3 regions of the Aurantimonas sp. E1-2-R+4 genome follow, and region 1 is predicted to be linked to each of the others. Evidence: riboswitches for the same ligand, from Rfam matches in the RefSeq annotation. Region 1 holds a riboswitch; each other region holds the start of a gene.

What was found. Region 1 has a riboswitch for thiamine pyrophosphate ahead of VQ045_RS19450 (YkoF family thiamine/hydroxymethylpyrimidine-binding protein). Riboswitches for the same ligand answer to the same signal wherever they lie in the genome.
Region 2: another riboswitch for thiamine pyrophosphate. It lies ahead of thiC (phosphomethylpyrimidine synthase ThiC); the one in region 1 lies ahead of VQ045_RS19450 (YkoF family thiamine/hydroxymethylpyrimidine-binding protein).
Region 3: another riboswitch for thiamine pyrophosphate. It lies ahead of thiB (thiamine ABC transporter substrate binding subunit); the one in region 1 lies ahead of VQ045_RS19450 (YkoF family thiamine/hydroxymethylpyrimidine-binding protein).

What each region holds. Positions count from the first base shown of each region.
Region 1 is NZ_JAZHLK010000064.1:11,587-18,016, forward strand. Features, by position in the region: gene VQ045_RS19440 (ABC transporter ATP-binding protein) at 1-535, opposite strand, end outside; gene VQ045_RS19445 (ABC transporter permease) at 522-1,289, opposite strand; gene VQ045_RS19450 (YkoF family thiamine/hydroxymethylpyrimidine-binding protein) at 1,329-1,940, opposite strand; TPP riboswitch at 1,930-2,036, opposite strand; partial or broken gene VQ045_RS19455 (IS5/IS1182 family transposase) at 2,302-2,409, opposite strand; partial or broken gene VQ045_RS19460 (IS3 family transposase) at 2,449-3,718, opposite strand; AL1L pseudoknot at 3,280-3,434, opposite strand; partial or broken gene VQ045_RS19465 (P-type ATPase) at 3,771-4,394, opposite strand; gene VQ045_RS19470 (hypothetical protein) at 4,391-4,675, opposite strand; gene trxC (thioredoxin TrxC) at 4,893-5,339, shown strand; partial or broken gene VQ045_RS19480 (DnaJ C-terminal domain-containing protein) at 5,440-6,183, shown strand; partial or broken gene VQ045_RS19485 (transposase) at 6,224-6,430, shown strand, end outside.
Region 2 is NZ_JAZHLK010000042.1:2,179-8,608, forward strand. Features, by position in the region: gene thiD (bifunctional hydroxymethylpyrimidine kinase/phosphomethylpyrimidine kinase) at 1-768, opposite strand, end outside; gene VQ045_RS16655 (thiamine phosphate synthase) at 765-1,409, opposite strand; gene VQ045_RS16660 (thiazole synthase) at 1,436-2,206, opposite strand; gene thiS (sulfur carrier protein ThiS) at 2,217-2,414, opposite strand; gene thiO (glycine oxidase ThiO) at 2,411-3,388, opposite strand; gene thiC (phosphomethylpyrimidine synthase ThiC) at 3,393-5,207, opposite strand; TPP riboswitch at 5,359-5,476, opposite strand; gene VQ045_RS16680 (carbohydrate ABC transporter permease) at 5,568-6,430, opposite strand, start outside.
Region 3 is NZ_JAZHLK010000005.1:86,608-93,037, reverse strand. Features, by position in the region: gene thiP (thiamine/thiamine pyrophosphate ABC transporter permease) at 1-823, opposite strand, end outside; gene thiB (thiamine ABC transporter substrate binding subunit) at 879-1,901, opposite strand; TPP riboswitch at 1,950-2,048, opposite strand; gene VQ045_RS04080 (thiamine diphosphokinase) at 2,170-2,808, shown strand; gene VQ045_RS04075 (HlyD family type I secretion periplasmic adaptor subunit) at 2,825-4,144, opposite strand; gene VQ045_RS04070 (type I secretion system permease/ATPase) at 4,189-5,991, opposite strand; tRNA gene VQ045_RS04065 (tRNA-Arg) at 6,329-6,405, shown strand.

The DNA.
Region 1 (6,430 bases):
CCAGACGAGCGCAAAGCCAGTCCTGCATCCTGAGCCGCGTCACGGCGTCCAGAGCCGAGAACGGCTCGTCCAGAAGGACGAAACGGCTGTCCTGCACGATCGTGCGCAGGAACGCCGCGCGCTGGCGCATGCCGCCCGAGACCTGGTCGGGATAGAGATCTTCGCATCCCGACAGCCCGAACGGGACGAACAGGTCCGCGACCTTCTCGCGCGCGGCCCTGCGCGGCAGTCCCGCCATCTCGAGCCCGAGCGCCGCGTTGTCGGTGACGGTCAGCCAAGGAAACAGAGCGTCGCTCTGCGGCTGATAGCTGATGCTCGGATGCGGGCGCAGGATCGGTGCGCCGTCGAGCGTGACCCTGCCCTTTGCCTCGATGCCGGGCGGCAGGATGCCGGCGAGCCATTTGAGCACGGATGTCTTGCCGCAGCCCGAGGGCCCAATCAGGCAGGTAATCCGCCCCTCCCGAAGCTCGCACGAAAAATTCGTGACCAGCGTCCGCGCCTCCACCCGGACCGTCAGCCCCTCAACCCGCAGCATCGCGCCCTCGTCGGTGGCCGTGTGCGGTGAGTCGTTCGATCAGGCGCAGCGCACCCAGGAGCAGCAGGGTCAGGCCGGCCGAGACGACGACGGCGGCAAGCACGAGATCGGCGCGGAAACTGTTCTTGGCGGTGAGGATGTAGATCCCGAGCCCTTGCCGCGCGCCGGCATACTCGGCGAAGATCGTCGCGACAATGGCATAGGTGGCCGAAATCCTCAGCCCCGCGAAGAACGACGCCCGCGCCACCGGCAGCGTCGCACGCCGAAAGATGCGGAGTTTGCCGGCCCGCATCGAGGTCAGGAGATCCAGATAGGCCTGCGGCACCTGGCCGTAGCCCGACAGCAGGCTCACGAGGATCGGGAAGAAGGTGACCAGGATGACCAGAAGCACCTTGGGCAACAGCCCGAAGCCGAACCACAGGATCATCAGCGGCGCCAGTGCGACGAGCGGAATGGTCTGGCTGGCGACGAGCAGCGGCATCAGGCCGCGCTGGAGCCAAGGGCTGAAATGCAGGGCGACAGAGGCGGCAAAGGCGAAAAGGACCGAAGTGGAGAAGCCCAGCGTGGCGACCCAGATCGTGCTGAGCGCATGGGGCCCGATCCGCGCGCGCTCGACGATGAGGGATCGCAGCACGTCCGTCGGCGCGGGCAGCACCAGCGGTGAGACCCCGGCAAGCGCGCAATAGACCTGCCAGGCCAGTAGAAGCGCCGAAGCGATCAGCACTGTCGGCAGGATGTGTCGCAGGGATTGCATGACGTCTCCGGACGCGAACCGGCTGTGCGACGGGCGGGGTCAGGCGAAGCTGGGGCTGTTGACGGAGGCTGTCAGGTCGATCGTGACATGTCCCTCGGCAGGACCGAAGCGCAGGAACGCCTGCCGCACCGTCTCGAACACCGCGCCTGCATCGCCGCGCAGCCGCGTGCAGAAGTTCTTGGACTTCAGGAAAGTGCCCGAGCCTTTCAGAAACTCGATGCAACCGTAGATCTCGTCCATGTGGCGGTCCTGGCCCAGCACGTAGAGCGAGAACTGGACGTCGATCCCGACGCCGAGATCCGGCGCGCCGGCGACCGCGTCCCGCGCCAGAGCCTTTCGCTCCTCGAAGGTTTCATCCTGTGCGCGCGCCAGCGTCTCGCAGCGGCAACTGGGATCGTCGGGTTCACCGTAACATCCCCGCGACAGGGTGACATGCATCGTGACATGATCGGGCTGCCGCGCGGCGGCAGCAAACAGATCCCGGATCGCGTCGATCAGCGGATCGGGCGCGCCGACCATCAGGGTCGACATGTCGTCCGTCTCGATCCGCAACTCACTGTAGTAGGGGGTTAGAGCGGCGAGCCCCGATGTGATTACGTCCACGAACTCCGACGTCATCGGATAGAGCGACACCTGCGCGCCTATGAACATGTTTCCTCGCTCCGCCGGCATTACCCGGATCAGCTGTGAAGGGTTCGCGCGGTCTCGCGCATCTCAGCCCCGAACGGAGCACCCCTGGCCATGTCGGCAGATATGTGGCCAGTCGCAGCAGAATGTCAATTCGAGACGAGGCGGATCGTTCTGGCCTCGAATAACTGCGCCCGCCGCACTGCGACCGAATGTGTGCGATGCAGCATCAGTCATAGTGGGCTCCGAGCGGTCATCGCTATAGCGGTGTTTCTTGTACGTCGGCGCGGTCCTGCTCATGCCCCCCCCAACTACACAAAGATCCTTGCCAAGGAAACAACGTGACATCGCCCAAAGTAGTGTTAGAGTCGGTCCGGAAAGTTATTCATTTCAAACAGAGCCTTCGCATCATGAAGCGGATAGACGCCAGTTTGAGGAAGGCGAGCGCGCTGCGCGACAGGTTCTCGAAGTCTTTGGACAGCCTGCGGCATTGAACCGCCCCGGGTTTCCCGGAGACCGTTTGGTTTGAGTTCTACGCGGCGATCGGCATGGCCTCAAGCTGGGCGTAGTATGCGGCTTCCGCCTCGGCGGGAGGAATATTTCCGATCGGCTCGAGCAGGCGGCGATTGTTGAACCAGTCGACCCATTCGAGGGTGGCGAACTCGACCGCTTCGAAGCTTCGCCACGGGCCGCGTCGATGGATTACTTCGGCCTTGAACAGGCCGTTGATCGTTTCGGCCAGGGCGTTGTCATATGAATCTCCGACGCTTCCGACAGAAGGTTCGATGCCGGCCTCGGCCAGACGCTCGGTGTAGCGAATACTGACATATTGGGATCCGCGGTCGGAATGGCACACGAGGCCACCGCCGGCGAAGGGCCGCCGGTCATGGAGCGCCTGCTCCAGGGCGTCGAGGACGAAGTCGGCGTGGGCCGTTCGTGAGACGCGCCAGCCGACAATCCGGCGGGCGAAGGTGTCGATAACAAAGGCCACGTAAACGAAGCCACGCCAGGTGGCGACGTAGGTAAAATCGCTGACCCACAGGGCATTCGGCGACGCAGCCTGAAACTGCCGGTTCACCAGGTCCAGCGGACAGGGCGTAGCCTTGTCGCTGATCGTCGTCTTCACCGGCTTGCCGCGAACGACGCCCTTCAGGCCAAGGCTTCGCATCAGTCGGGCAACGGTGCGGCGGGCGACATCAATGCCTTCACGCTTCATCTGGCGCCAAACCTTGCGAACGCCGTAGACGCCGAAGTTCGCTTCGAAGACACGGCGAATATCCTGGCAGAGTTCGTCGTCGCGACGTTCGCGGGCCGGGCGACGATCAGGATCGCGGTTGCGAGCCGCGTGCTCGTGATACGTCGATGGGGCGATCGGCAGAGTGAGCCATGTCGCGCCATTGGTCCGAGCGACAATGGCGAACGGCAGATCGGCTCGACCCCATAGACGTCACGATGGTTGTCGATGAACGTCGTCATCGTCTGAACGGGCGGTCGAGCTCCGCCTGAGCAAAATACGCCGATGCCTTACGCAGGATCTCGTTGGCCTGCCGCAACTCGCGGTTCTCTCGTTCGAGAGCCTTGATCCGGCCGCGCTCATCGCTCGTCTGACCGGCGCGAACGCCCTGGTCGCGTTCGGCCCGGCGAACCCAGTTGCGCAGCGTCTCGCCGGCACAGCCGATCTTCGCCGCAATCGACGATATCGCCTCCCACTGCGAGGCGTGTTCGCCTTGATGCTCCAAAACCATTCGGACTGCCCGCTCGCGGACCTCCGGCGAATATCTCTTCGATGTCTGTTTCGTCATCATGACCCCATTCTCTCAGGAAATGAGGTCTCCGGGAAACCCGGGGCGGTTCAGTGCTGTCGGCCGCCCGGCGATTGGCGCGCAGGTCGAAAGGTTCGCCCGCGTTGGTCGAACCGCTCATCACGTCCTGCCCATGCTCCAGACGTACGGGCATCGACTCGCCGGTCAGCGCCGACTGGTCGACCATCGCGCGGCTGTTTTCGACTGTGCCGTCGACGGGCGCCACGTCCCCCTGCCGGATCAGCAGAAGATCGCCAGGCTCGACGTCATCCAAGGGCACGTCGTCGAGCGCGCCGTTGCGGTGGCGCGTCGCGGTGCGAGGCACACGAGAGAGAAGATCGCTCATCTCTCGTCGGGCGCGACCCTCGGCGAAGCTTTCAAGGAAGGTTCCCCCCGAATACATCAGCGCCACGACCGCCGCCGCGAGCGTTTCGCCAAACAGCAGTGCCGCCGACATCGACAGTGCGGCGACGATGTCCAGCCCGACCTCGCCTTGCCGCAGACTCCGGACGATCTCCACGACCAAGGCGGCGAGGACCGGCAGGACACCCGCCGCCCAGATCGTATCCGCCAGTTGCGACAGATCGGCAAATGTCAGGCCGAGCCCCCCGACAAGGCCAAGGAATGCAACGGTCAGCAGGGCGGTGTTCAGACGATCGTGGAGGATTGAGTTCAACGGATACCCTGTCCTGGATTCAGCTGCGCGGCTCGGCCATCGGGGTTGGCAGACTCATCCTGCAACGCCCTTGCCACCGCGAAACCATCCCCTGCACTGCGGTGCCCCCCCGGATTGGCCGAGGCATTCCTGTGTCGGGCGCCCGACCCGGGGTTGGTCGCCGCGACCTTCGGTTCGTCGACGGCCACGATGTCGATATCGGGCTCGACACCTCTGTTCCGGAACAGTTTGAGGGTCGCGCAGTCGGCGACCGCGACGAGTTTACCATTCGGCGGGATCATTGGGTTGTGACTCCGAGTTGGGGCCGAGCGCCATGGCCGACGACCAGACCACAGCGAACTCCGCCGCGACTTGCGCAAGGTCAAACAATCGATCGAGACAATGTGCATCATGACGAGAGGTACAGGCCGCCCGGAGTCACTACGGCGGTGTCGGCCGCTTCGGATCTGGACGCGAGGCAGCCGGCCGTCGCACCCAACCGGGCGGAAGGAGAACGGAATGACCGAGACACGTGTGGTCTGCAGCAAGTGCGGCGGCGTCAACCGCTTGCCGCCGTCGCGATCGGCCAGCGGCGCCAAATGCGGGAAATGCGGGGCGAAGCTGTTCGCCGGCCATCCCGAGGATGTCGGCGCGGAGAATTTCGACCGCCAGATCGCGCGCGGTACGGTTCCGGTTCTCGTCGATGTCTGGGCCCCCTGGTGCGGACCATGTCTGGCGATGGCGCCCGCTTATGAGGCCGCGGCGCGCGATCTGGAGCCGCGGGTCCGCATGATCAAGCTCAATTCGGAAGCCGAACAGGGAGCCGCCTCTCGCCTCGGCGTTCGCGGTATTCCGACGATGATCCTGTTCCTCGATGGGCGGGAGGCGGCCCGAACCTCGGGCGCGATGTCGGCCAGTCAGATCGTGCAATGGGTGCGTGACAAGTTGCCGATTGCGGCGGCTTGAGCCTGCCATCCATCGGCGCCGCAACAGAGGCGTCGGAGCGTTGCGCAGTACCGATAAAAAACACGGGCATTCGAGGCATGGTTGGCATGGAATCAGTTGCATGAAGGACCCTTACGAGACCCTCGGCGTCGACCGCTCCGCGACCAGCAAGGAGATCAAGGCCGCATTCAAGAAACTGGCGCGCAAGCACCATCCGGATCTGCATCCGGGCGACAAGGAGGCTGAGAGCAAGTTCAAGGACCTGTCGGCGGCGAACGACCTGCTCAAGGACCCGGAAAAACGCCGGCGCTTCGATGCGGGCGAAATCGACGCCAGCGGAACCGAGCGCCCGCATGAGCGGTTCTATCGCGACTTCGCAGACGGCCCCGCCTACGCTTCGCACGCCGCACAGGACGGATTTGCGAGCAATGAAGATTTGGAGGAGTTTCTGTCCCGCGCGTTTTCGGGTGGAGGACGACGAGCCCAGGGCACGTTCAGGGCGCGCGGACAGGATGTGAGTTACGCGCTCCCGGTGGCTTTTCTGGATGCGGCCAATGGCGCGACGCGGACGATCACATTACCCGAAGGCAAGACCTTGCAGGTCAAGATCCCCGAAGGTGCAGCCGACCGGCAGATGCTGCGGCTGAAAGGGCAAGGGATGCCCGGATTCGGCGGTGGAGCCCCGGGCGACGCCTATGTCGAACTGCATGTCCAGCCGCATTCGTTCTTTCGCTCCAAGGACGGTAACATTCACGTCGACGTGCCGGTCTCCTTGACGGAGGCGGCCCTGGGCGCCCGGATCGAGGTGCCGACCATCACCGGCCCAGTCAAGGTGACCGTTCCGAGGTGGTCCAATACCGGCACAACGTTGCGGTGGACTCGCCTCGATAAAGTGGAGAGCTCTTCTGAAGGAAAGAGGAGCATTTCATGGGCAAGTCACTCGCCGGTTCGGGAAGGAATTCGAGGTGGAGGCTGTGCGTCTGGTCGAGACGAGCGGGCGTACGCAGCGCGAGATCACCGAGGATCTCTGCGTCGGGCTGTCGACGCAGCGCCGCTGGCTGGGCGAACGGCCGGGAGCGTGATCTGGAAGCACCGCCTCCCGAGCGGCAGGA
Region 2 (6,430 bases), on a different contig from region 1:
CGCGTTCTCTTTGACGACCGCACGTTCAAACCATTCGTCCATCTGGATCTTCCCACTGCGGCAAGATGTCGCGAGGGTTTCGCCACTCGCCAGAGCGATAGCAATCCGCGTCGACAGCATGCAGCCGGTGCCGCGAATCGCGACCGGGCGACGCGGCGAGGCGAAGCGATCCGGCGTGTCGCCGCCGGACTGAAACAGCAGATCCACCGCGGCGTCGCCTTGGTCATGGCCGCCCTTGACGAGCACAGCCTTTGTGCCGGCCCCAAGGAGGACGCCCGCCTGCTCCGCGATTGTGGCCGGAGGCTCGGCGTCCAAGATCGCCGCCGCCAGAATTTGAAGCTCGGGCAGATTCGGCGTCAGCAGGGTTGTCAGCGGGAGTATCCGCTCGAGAAAGACCGCCATCGCCGCATCGTCGAGAAGCCGATGGCCGGAACTCGACGCCACGATGGGATCGACCACAACCGGGAGGCCGCGATATGCGTTCAACAGGTCGGCGACCGTTTCAACCGCGGCAACCGAGCCGAGCATGCCGATCTTGATGGCGCCGACTGTCCCATCCTCCAGCGCCAGCCGGATCTGCTCGCGCAGAATGTCCGGCGGAACCGGATGGATGACAGTCACCTGACGGTCGGATTGCGCCGTCACCGCGGTGAGTGCAAACCGCAGCGTGGCGCCGAGATGGTGCGCGGCGCGAATGTCCGCGGCGATCCCGGCCCCGCCCGAGGAATCCGAGCCGGCGATCGCCAGCACCACCGGCGAGGCGCTCAAGCGCTGTCCGTCCCTGCCGCTTCCGCCTCGCCGCCCGTGCGCCAGCGCCTCGTTGCCGCGATCCATTCGCGGGTCCGCGCCTCCGGGTCGGCGTTTCGGGTGATGTCGGTAACGACGGCGGCGCTGTCGGCACCGTTCGCGAACACCTCACCGAGCCGCGCGACGGTGAGCCCGCCGATCGCCACCAGTGGTATGTCGCCGATCACCGCCCGCCAGGCGGCGAGCTTTGCCGGGGTCTGCGGCGCCCAATTCATCGCCTTCAGAAAGGTCGGCCAGATCGGCCCGAGCGCGACATAGTCGGGTTCGGCGGCCAGCGCGGTTTGAAGCTCGGCTTGGTCATGGGTCGACAGGCCGAGCTTCAGCCCGGCCCGGCGGATGGCGGCACGATCGGCGCCGGCCAGATCCTCCTGGCCGAGATGGACGACATCGCAGCCCTCCTCGATCGCCAGACGCCAGTGGTCGTTGACCACGAGCTGGCAGGCATTGGCCTCGCACACGTCCCTTGCGCGGCGAATTTCGGCGCGCAGCCGCCGCGCGTCCATCGCCTTGGCTCGCAATTGCACCAGTCTGACGCCAAGCGGCACCAGCCGCTCGACCCAGTCGGCGTCGTCGACGATCAGGTAAAACGGATCGAGCCCGATCCGCGTGCCCCCATCCATTGTCGCGCTCATGCCAGCAGCGCCCTGCCCAGCACCGGCGTCGACGGCGCGGCCATGTCGCGCGGCTCCAGCGCGCCCGCCTCGTAGCCGAGTCGCCCGGCCTCGACCGCCAGCGCGAAGGCCCGCGCCATCGCGACCGGATCGCCGGCCTTGGCGATTGCGGTGTTGAGGAGGACGCCGTCGAAGCCGAGTTCCATCGCCTCGGCCGCATGCGAGGGCACGCCGAGACCGGCGTCGACGATCAGCGTCACCTCCGGAAAATGCGCCCTGAGGCTGCGCAGCCCATAGCGGTTGTTGAGGCCCCTGGCCGAGCCGATCGGTGCGCCCCAGGGCATGAGGACGCGGCATCCGGCTTCGATCAAGCGTTCGGCGGCGACGAGGTCCTCGGTCGTATAAGGCAAGACCTCGAACCCCTCGGCGACGAGGATTCGCGCCGCGTCGACCAAGCCGAAGAGATCGGGCTGCAGCGTGTCGGCCTCGCCGATCACCTCCAGCTTGACCAGCGTGGTGTCGAAGATCTCGCGGCCCATCTGCGCGGTCGTCACCGCGTCCTTCACCGTATGGCAGCCAGCCGTATTGGGCAGCACCTGCACGCCGAGATCGCGGATCAGGTCCCAGAAGCCCTGCCCGGCCTTCGCTCCGGCACTCTCGCGGCGGAGCGAGACGGTGACGAGTTCCGCCCCGGAAGCGCGCACGGCGTCGGCCATGATCGCCGGCGACGGATAGAGCGCGGTGCCGAGCATCAGCCGCGAGGCGTGGTGGCGTCCGTAAATGTCCATCGACAATCTCCTAGCCTCCCTGCATGGGCGCGACGATTTCGATCGCATCGCCGTCGACGACCGGTGTCGCCGGTCGGTCCTCTTTCGCCACGAAATCACAATTGCGCGCGGTGGCGACGACCGCGTCCGCCAGCCCGAGTTCGACCAGAAGAGCATCGAGTGTCGTCGCCGCGACCTCGCGCGCCTCGCCGTTCAGCTTGATCGTCACGCCGCAACCCTCCCGCTCTTGCCGAGGGCGAGATCGGCCGCCCGCCCCGCGACATCCGGCGCCAGCAGAAATCCGTGGCGGTAAAGACCGTTGACCGAGATCACCCGTCCCTGCCGCGTCACCCGTGGCAGGTTGTCGGGAAAGGCCGGCCGAATCCCGACGCCGGTCTCGAGGATCTCCGCCTCGGCGAAAGCCGGGTGCAGCGCGTAGGCGGCCGACAAAAGCTCGACCGCCGAGCGCAGCGTGATCGCGCCCCGGTTTTCGCTCTCGATCATCGTCGCGCCGACCATGAAGATGCCGTCCACACGCGGCACGACGTAGATCGGCTGACGCGGATGCAGGAGACGGATTGGCCGCGACAGCGACACCTCGCCCGTCCGCAGCAGCACCATTTCACCGCGCACGCCGCGCAGCTCCGGCAAGGTCTCGCGGGCGGCAAAACCACGGCAATCGATGACCGTTTCGAAGCCCGCGGACGCAGCGCGCCCGTCCTCACCGAAATGGAATGCGACCCCCATCCCCTCCAGCCGCCGGGCCAGCGCCTTCAAGGCGCAGCGCGGGCACAGATGCGCCTCTTCCGCAAACAGCAGCCCTGCCTGGAACCGCCCGGCGAGGCTGGGTTCCAGCTCGGCGATTTCCTCGGCGCCGATACGTTCGAAATGGTCGGTGCGCCGGGCGAAACGGTCGAGCTCCGCCCGGTCGCGCGGCGGCGCGAGGACCAGGCTGCCCTGCCGCGCCACACTGGGAACGCGGGCCGCCCACCAGTCGGCGGCGCCGGCGCCGAGCCGGACCACCTCGGCCTCGGCGCTTTCGCGCTCGCACCACGGCGCCAGCATGGCGCCGGCGAGACGCGACGCCGCACCCTCGCCGATGGCGGCGCCACGCTCGAACACCGTCACCGAAGCGCCCCGCTCGGCGAGCACGGTGGCCGAGGCCAGCCCCGCGACGCCGGCGCCGAGAACCGCGATCGGCATCGGCCTACTCCGCCGCCTCGCCGGCCGCGTTCGCCGGCATATAAAGGTCGCCGCCCTCACGGTATTTGCGGGCCATCTCCTCCATCCCCTCTTTCTGCGCCTCGGCGCGGATATCGTGGGAGATCTTCATGGAGCAGAATTTCGGGCCGCACATGGAGCAGAAATGCGCCGTCTTGTGCGCCTCCTTGGGCAGCGTCTCGTCGTGCAGCGAGCGCGCCGTTTCCGGATCCAGCGAGAGGTTGAACTGGTCCTCCCAGCGAAACTCGAATCGGGCCCGCGACAGCGCGTCGTCGCGCAGCTGCGAGGCCGGGTGGCCCTTGGCGAGATCGGCGGCGTGGGCGGCGATCTTGTAGGTGATCACCCCGACCTTGACGTCGTCGCGGTCGGGCAGGCCCAGATGCTCCTTGGGCGTTACGTAGCAGAGCATGGCCGTGCCGAACCAGCCGATCATCGCCGCGCCGATGCCGCTGGTGATATGGTCGTAGCCCGGCGCGATGTCGGTGACCAAGGGCCCGAGCGTATAGAACGGGGCCTCGCCGCAGACCTTCATCTGCAGATCGACATTTTCCTTGATCTTGTGCATCGGCACATGACCGGGCCCCTCGATCATCACCTGGCAGTCCTTGGCCCAGGCGATCTGCGTCAGTTCGCCGAGCGTTTCCAGTTCGGCGAACTGTGCCTTGTCGTTGGCGTCGGCGATCGAGCCGGGACGCAGGCCGTCACCGAGCGAGAAAGACACGTCGTACATCCGGCAGATGTCGCAGATTTCCTCGAAATGCTCGTAGAGGAAGCTCTCCTTGTGGTGGTGCAGGCACCATTTGGCCATGATCGAGCCGCCGCGAGAGACGATGCCGGTGACCCGCTCGACGGTGAGCGGGATGTGACGCAGCCGCACGCCGGCATGGATGGTGAAATAGTCGACACCCTGCTCGGCCTGCTCGATCAGCGTGTCGCGATAGACCTCCCAGGTCAGATTCTCGGCGATGCCGTCGACCTTCTCCAGCGCCTGGTAGAGCGGCACGGTGCCGATCGGCACCGGCGCGTTGCGGATGATCCACTCGCGAATGTCGTGGATGTTGCGACCGGTCGACAAATCCATGACCGTATCGGCGCCCCAGCGGATCGACCAGACCATCTTCTCGACCTCTTCGGCCATCGACGAGGTCACGGCCGAATTGCCGATATTTGCGTTGATCTTGACCAGGAAATTGCGCCCGATCGCCATCGGCTCGAGTTCGGGATGGTTGATATTGGCGGGAATGATCGCCCGCCCCGAGGCGACCTCGTCGCGCACCCATTCGGGGGTGATGAAATCGGGGATCGTCGCGGAGAACGGATGGCCGTCCCGCTCCAGCTCGGCCTTGGCCTGCTCGCGCCCGAGATTCTCGCGGATCGCGACGAACTCCATTTCCGGGGTGACGATGCCGGCGCGGGCATAGGCGATCTGGGTGACGGCCTTGCCGCCCTTCGCCCGCAGCGGCGCATGGGAGACGGGAAAGGTGGGAACGCGCTTGGCGTCGGAGGTGACGCCGTTGTCTTCCGGCCGGACCACCCTGCCGGCATAGTCCTCGACGTCTCCCGCGGCGAGCGTCCAGTCCCGCCGCTTGCGGGGAAGGCCGGCGGCAATATCCGTCGTTGCCGTGTCGTCCGTATAGGGGCCGGAGGAATCATAGACGGTGACCGGCGGCTCGCCGGCGGTCGGATGCACCGAAATTTCGCGCATCGGGACGCGTACTTCGGGGTGGAGTGTCCCGGCGCGCCAGATCTTGCGGGATGCAGGCAGCGGGCCGCTGGTTACGGTGGGTGTCAGGGCGTTCATAGGCTCTCCTGTTCGACGAGGAGATCCAGTTCCGCGGTTTGGGTAAGATTGGGCCGTTTCACACCGGGGGTTTCCCGATGCCTCTTCCCGATTGTCGTCGCCAGAGAACGCGCCGCGTAGGCGGCGGGTCGTCAAAGGGGAGAACGGATCGGGAAGCGGCTCACTCCATCCCTACGCCAGTGTCAACTGGATCAGGTTCGTAGGGTCGCCGCGCGCTTCTTGAGCCGTCGGCCTCTCAGTTCCTTGCCGGAACTCCCCTTGGACGAGCGAACGCTATCAATTCAGCGGCCAAAGTCAACGGCGATCTGCGCCGACCCGGAGACCGGACCGCCAAATGTCGTGAAAGCACCGCCGAAGCGCCTATTCCTTCACCGCGCCGGTCATCGACGAGACGTAATAGTCGACGAAGAAGGAGTAGAGGATGACGACGGGGAGCGAGCCGAGCAGAGCCCCGGCCATCAGCGCCCCCCATTCGTAGATGTCGCCGCGCACAAGCTCGGTCAGCACGCCGACCGGGATTGTCTTGTTCTCCGACGAGGAGATGAAGGTCAGCGCGTAGATGAACTCGTTCCAGGACAGCGTGAAGGCGAAGATGCCGGCGGAGATCAGGCCGGGCACGGCCAAAGGCAGCACCACCTTGGTCAGGATCTGCCAGCGCGTCGCCCCGTCCACCAGCGCGCTCTCTTCCAGCTCGAAGGGGATGGTGCGGAAATAGCCCATCAGCAGCCAGGTGCAGAACGGGATGAGGAAGGTCGGATAGGTCAGGATCAGCGCCAGCCGGGAATCGAAGATGCCGACATTGAAAACGATGAAGGCGAGCGGAATGAACAGGATCGACGGCGGCACGAGATAAGCGAGAAAGATCAACAGACCGGTGACCCGCGCGCCGGTGAAGCGCACCCGTTCGATCGCGTAGGCGGCGAAGACCGAGGCGGCCAGCGCAATCGCCGTCGAGGCAACGGAGACCAGCATGGTGTTCCACAGCCAGCCCGGATAGGAGGTCTCGAAGAGCAGGAAGCGGATATGCTCGAGCGTCGGCTTGACCACCCAGAACGGGCTATAGTCGGTATAGTTGGTCAGCTGGTGGTTCGGTTTTACCGCCGTGATCGCCATCCAGTAGAATGGGAACAGCAGCACGAACACGAACACCGCCAAGGGCAGATAGACCACGAGGATGCGGCGCGGCAGCGAGTTGAACTGCTGCATGCCTTCGGTGTCGTCAT
Region 3 (6,430 bases), on a different contig from region 1:
GGCCGCCGAGGCCGAACCCGGCCGCGACATCACCGCCGAGCCGGGTCGCGAACCACAGGATGATGGCGGTCAGGGCGATTTGCAGGAGGGACAGCGCGATCGCCCGACCGGGGTCGAACTCATAGCGAAGCGCCTGATAGATCGCGACTTCCAGCGTCGTCGCGCGGGGTCCGCCGCCGAGGACGAGGACGAGCGTGAAACTCGTCACGCAGAGCATGAAGACGAGGCTCGCCGCCGCCGGCAGGCTAGCGCGGATCGCCGGCCATTCGAGCAGCCGGAAGGTGGCGAGCGGCGTGAGAGACAATTGCCCGGCGAGCTTCCAGCTTTCGGCCGGCACGCGATCCAGCGCCGCCACCATCAGCCGGGCGGCGAGCGGCAAGTTGAAAAAGACATGCGCAATCAGGATGCCGGCCAGGCCATAGACGTCGAGCCGCGGCAGCCCGATCGCGGCGAAGGCGCCGGACAGCACGCCGTTGCGACCCCAGATCGTGATGATGGCCAGCGCCCCGACGAGAACTGGCAGCGCCTGCGGCAAGAGGAACAGCCGCAGCACCGCCCGGCGTCCGGGAAAGCGCGCGCGGTGGAGCGCGACGGCCAGCGGCACCGCGCCGGCAAGTGACAAGAGCGTCGACAGCGCCGCCTGCTCCATGGTGAAGAGCACGACGCCCCGGATATAGCGGTCGGCGAAGAGTGCCGGCAGATCGGGCACGGCGCCCGTCGCCGCGAGCAGGAACACGAACGCGCCGCCGAGAAAGACGATCAGGGCCGCGGCGGCGGCAAAACCGAGGCCGATGCGAAGGGTCCGGTCGGTGGAGCCGGTCATGGCCGCGCGCGCGATCGAGCCCTGCCGCGCCGTCCAACGCGGACGCCCAGGCGCATCAGCGGCCGATCGCCTCGAGCCATTCCTGCGTCCAGGCCTTGCGGTTCGCCGCAACCGTCTCGGGATCGATGAACAGCGGCGTCTCCACCTTGACCAACCGGTCGAACGCCTCCGGCATTTCGATGCCGTCGATCACCGGCAGCGTCCAGTTGGTGGTCGGAATGATCGACTGGATTTCGGGGGTCAGCATGAATTTTAGGAATTGGCGCGCCAAATCCGGCTGATCGGCGTTCTTGAGCAGGCCCGCGACCTCGATCTGGAGATACTGGCCTTCCGAAAAGGCCGCGGCCTGATAGCGCTCGGAGCCTTCCTCGACCATGTGATAGGCCGGCGATGTCGTATAGCTCAGCACCAGCGGCACCTCGCCATTGGTGAACAGGCCATAGGCCTCGCTCCAGCCGGGCGTGACGGTCAGGATGCGGTCGGAGAGCTTTGCCCACTTGGCTTTCGCCTCCTCGCCATAGACCGCCTTCATCCACAGAAGCAGACCGAGCCCCGGCGTCGAGGTCCGCGCGTCCTCGATGGCGATCTTCTGCTCGGAATCGCCGGACACGAGGTCGTCGAGGCTCTTCGGCGGATTGTCGATAGCCTCGGTGTCGTAGACGACGGCGAGATAGGAATAGTCGTAGGGCACGAAGACCGGATCGGAAAAGCCCGTCGGCACCGTCAGCTTGGACAGATCGACGCCGCTGTCGGCGAACAGGCCCGTCGCCTTGGCTTCCGGAATGAGGTCGGAGGTCAGCCCGAGGGCGATGTCGGCGTCGCTCGTTTCGCCCTCCAGCTTCAGCCGGTTGAGGATCGCGACCCCATCCTCCAGGCCGACGAATGTCAGGTCGCAATCGCAGACCGCCTCGAACGCCGCCTCGATCTTAGGCCCCGGCCCCCACTCGGGCGTGAAGCTCTCATAGGTGTAGACGGTGAGTGTCGGCTTGCCATCCTGCGCCAAGGCGGGAGCGGCGAAGGTGGACAGCACGGCGAGGACAGCCGCACCGGACAAAAGCTGCGGTGGGATAGTAATCATAAAGGGGCCTCTCGATGCGGCGACGTCGGAAGAGCCGCGCCGCGAGGACCTCGCGAACGCCCGCAATCCCTCCGCCGGTACGATCCGGATCAGGTTCGACGGGTTGGCGCGACGCCTCTCAGCCCGAAGGCACCCCGTGTGAGCTGCCGAAGATTTAGCGGCAAGCTCCGCCACCGGCAAGGGCAACCGGTCCAACGGCCGCTACTTCGAGCGGGTGGGCGCGTTTCCCCCTCCCCTTCGCCGCTTCCACGCGCTAGATCACGGCGCCATGCGCTTCACGATTCTTCTTGCCGGCCGCGTCGATCCGACACCCGCCCTTGTTAATGCAGTATCCGGCACGCGAGTGATCGCCGCCGACGACGGAATTCGCCATGCCACGGCGTTGGGGCTCACCCCGGAACTGTGGGTCGGCGATTTCGATTCCAGCCCGGCGATTGCGGCCGGCGAATTCTCCGACATTCCCCGCGAGACCTTTCCGAGCGACAAGGACCAGACCGACGGCGAACTCGCCATCGACGCGGCGGTCGCTCGGGGCGCGAGCCGGCTGCTGCTTGTCGGCGCGCTCGGCGGTCCACGCAGCGACCATGCCTTCGCCCATCTCATCCTGGCGCTGCGCTTTGCCGCGCGCGGCCTCGATGTCGAGCTGTTCGACGGCCGTGAGCATGGTTGGCCGCTGTCCCCGGAGCCGCGCCGCTTCGATCTGACCCCCGGCGCGCAATTCTCGATCCTGAAATTCTCGGATCTGTCGGGACTGACAGTCGTGGGCGCGAAATGGCCGCTGGCCGATGTCGACGTGCCGTTCCATTCGATCCTGACCCAATCGAACGAGGCGCTCGGCGAGATCGTCGTCGGGTTGCAGGAGGGCTCAGCGATGCTGATCGCCCAGGCCGACCCCACGGTGCGGTGAGGCGATGCCGAGCGGTTCAATCCTCCCGGAAGGCCCTTGAGAAACTGTCGGTGATGGGCTTGGCGAGATATTCCAGGAAGGTGCGCTCGCCGGTCGCGATATAGGCCTCCACCGGCATGCCCGGATAAATCTGGTCGCGGCTGATTTCGGGTGGCAGGTCGTCGATCATGCTGAGCCGGGCGGTGTAGTAGGGTTGCCGGGTGGTCTGGTCGATCAGCCGGTCGGCGGAAAGATAGGTGACCTTCGCCTCCACGGTCGGCGTGGTGCGCGTATTGAGCGCGCTGAACCGCAGCCGGGCCCTTTGTCCGAGCGAGATGACGTCGACATCCTGCGGCGAGACCCGAGCCTCGATGAGGAGATCTTCGCCGGTCGGCAGGAGTTCGAGGAGCTGATCGCCAGGCCCCACTACGCTGCCGGAGGCATTCACGCTCATCTTGATGATGATCCCATCGCTCGGCGAACGAACGATGATGCGATCGAGCACATCCTCGGCCGACCGCAGCTGTTCTTCGGTATCGGAGATCTGCGCCCGGATTTCATTGAGCTGCGTCACCGCGGTCTCGACGCGCTGCGTTTCGAGCCGCGCCAGCTGCGCCTGCGCTTCGACGATCTGGATTTTCGCCGCCAGAATGCTGGAAACACCCTGCCCTACCTGACCGACCAGATCTGCCTCGCTGCGAAGCAGCGCGGTATATTCCGAGCGATTGGTCAGGCCCTTGTCCAGCAGCGTGCGCTTGCGCGACACTTCCTCCCGAACGACTTCGAGTTGGCGCTCGATCGCCGTCTGCTGCGCGGTCATCCCCTCGATCTGCTCGCGGAGGGCCTGGACACGCTGGCCCATGATCACCTGTTCCTGGCGGTGACGGTCCAATCGGGCGGTGAACTCGCGTTCCTGCTCGATGAGAAGATCGCCGATGCCTTCTGTCCCGGCCAACTGACGCAACACCGGCGGAAACGACAACATCTCCAGGCCGTCGCGCTCGGAGGTCAGCCGCTCGGTCCGCGCCTCCAGGCCGACCATCTGTTTCTGCAGACGATTGCGTTGCGCTTTGGGAGCTGTCGGATCCAGGGCGAACAGCGCTTGTCCCGCCTTGATGCGCTCGCCCTCGCGCACGAGGATGCTCCGTACGATCCCACCTTCCAGATGCTGGACCCCCTGGTTCTTGCCGGCCGCCGCGACCACCCCCGGCGCGACCGCGGCGCTCGCCAGCGGCGCCAGTGCGGCCCAAGCCCCGAAGCCCAACAGGAAGATCGCCGAGAGCGCGACTCCCGTCACGGTGATCAGGCGTATTCCGGTCTTGACGTCGCTAGCCCAGCCGTCGCCGTTCTTCGTCATGGGTATCCGCTCCATTGTCGGCGACCGCGCCATCAAGCCGCCGGTCAGCTGTCAGCCGTCTCGGGGTTCCGCCCGCCGGCGACCACGGCCGGAAAACGCCCGGTGACGACCGGGAACGATGCCGGCGAGGCCTCCGCCCGATCGTTGGAAGCCGCCCGCGCGGCCTCCTGGGCCGCCTTCGCCTTCTGGACCTGGCGCGCGAACACCTCTTGCCGCGGCCCGAAATCCTGCACGGCCCCGTCGCGCAGGATCATGATCTTGTCGGCCCGTTCGGCAATCGGCCGGCGCTGTGTGACCAGGAGCACCGTCACCTTCCCCTCGCGGGCCGATGCAAGCGCCTTGTCCAGCGCCATCTCGCCTTCGGTGTCGAGATTGGCATTGGGCTCGTCGAGAACGAGCAGCTTCGGCGATCCATAAAATGCCCGGGCCAGACCGACGCGCTGGCGTTGTCCGCCGGACAATTGCTGTCCCGCCGGCCCGATGATCGTGTCATAGCCCTTCGGCAATCGCTGGATCAGGTCGTGAACCTCGGCTTTCCTCGCCGCATCGATGATTGCCTCATCATGCGCGTCGGGATCGAATCTGGCGATGTTTTGCGCGATCGTCCCCGGTAGGAGCTCAACGTCCTGGGCCAGATAACCGACATGGCGTCCGAGATTCTCCCTGTCCCAGTTGCGGATATCGGCCCCATCGACACGAATGGCGCCCGAACGGATCTCGAGGCCCCCGACGATGGCGCGCATGAGCGTCGATTTGCCGGCGCCCGAGGGGCCAACCACCACGACGCAGTCGCCGGCCGGAATCTCGGCCGAGATCCGTTTGAGCAACGGGTCGGCGTTCGGTGCATTGGGCGGAAACACGACGACATTCTCGAGCGACAGGCGCCCGACGGGATCGGGCAGATCGGTCGCGGTTGGTTTGGTTCCAAGCACGGCGAGCAGCACGCTTAGCCGGCCCCAGGCCTTGCGCGCATCGACGGCGGGCTTCCACCCGGCGATGACCTGGTCGATCGGCTGGAGTCCGCGACCGGAAATCAGCGAGGAGGCGAAGATCATCCCGGCGGTCATTTCGCCTGCCAGCACCAGATAGCCGCCATAGCCGAGGATGGCGATCTGCAATCCGATGCGAAGCGTGCGGGAGACACCGGCATAGATCGCATTGATGCGGTTCAGCCGGTCCTGCGCGTCGAGCGACCGCGCTTCCTGTCCGCCCCATGCTCCCACGACATTGCCCACCATGCCCATCGCCGTGATACTTTCGGCGCCGCGGGCGAAGGACTGCGCCGCGAGCATCGCGGCCATCGCCTGCTCGCCGGCTTCGCCGACCGGGCGCTGCATCGCGTGCTGATTGGCCCAGGCGAGCAAAGCCAGGACGGTCGCGCCACCCAGCGTCAGCCAGAAAAGATGCGGGTGGATGAAATAGAGAATCCCGATGAAGAACGGAACGAAGGGCAGGTCGAAATAGGCCAGCAGGGCGCGGCCGGATATGAACCCGCGGACCGTGGCGAGATCGCGCAGCGGCTGGACGTCGCCGAGCGAGGCTCGCGGGCCGCGCATCGCGCCGATGAGCGCCCGAGCGCCGGTCCCGGCCTCCAGCCGAGCGGCGATCCGGCCGCAGATCATCGAACGGATCGCGTCGACCGCGCCGAGCAAGACCAGCGCCGCCACCGCGATGACGGAAATGAACGCCAGCGTCTCGACGGAGGCCGACGACAGCACGCGGTCATAGATCTGCAGCAGATAGATTGGCTGAATCAGAAGCAGGATGTTGATGACGAAGCTGAAGACGATCAGAGCGATGAAGCCGCTGGCAAGATCAAGGCCGAAACGTCGATCATATCCGGTCAATTCGATCCCGCCCTGCTCCAGTTTTCACCAATGAGGTAACTCTCGATAGCACAAGGCCGTGGAAACCCCGACCCAAATTGCCGGTCGCGCGACAGCGGTCGGAAGCCGGCCCCCACGAGACTTGCCTTGTTTCATTCAAACGCATTTACCGGGCGACGACAATACGGTCGCCCAGGCGCGCCCCGCGCCGTGGGCGCCGTAGCGGCCGCGATCTCCCTGCGCGGGCGTGGGCCAGGCTTTGCGCGGCGGCCACGACGGGCGGCGGCGCTGGCCCAATCCGCCTCATCGAACAAGGCTTGGCGCCGGCGGCGGGATTCGATTATGGTGCGCCCGGCGTGGTCCCGTAGCTCAGCAGGATAGAGCATCAGATTCCTAATCTGAGGGTCACTGGTTCGAATCCAGTCGGGATCACCATTCGTCTCGAACTCTCGGCACCCTG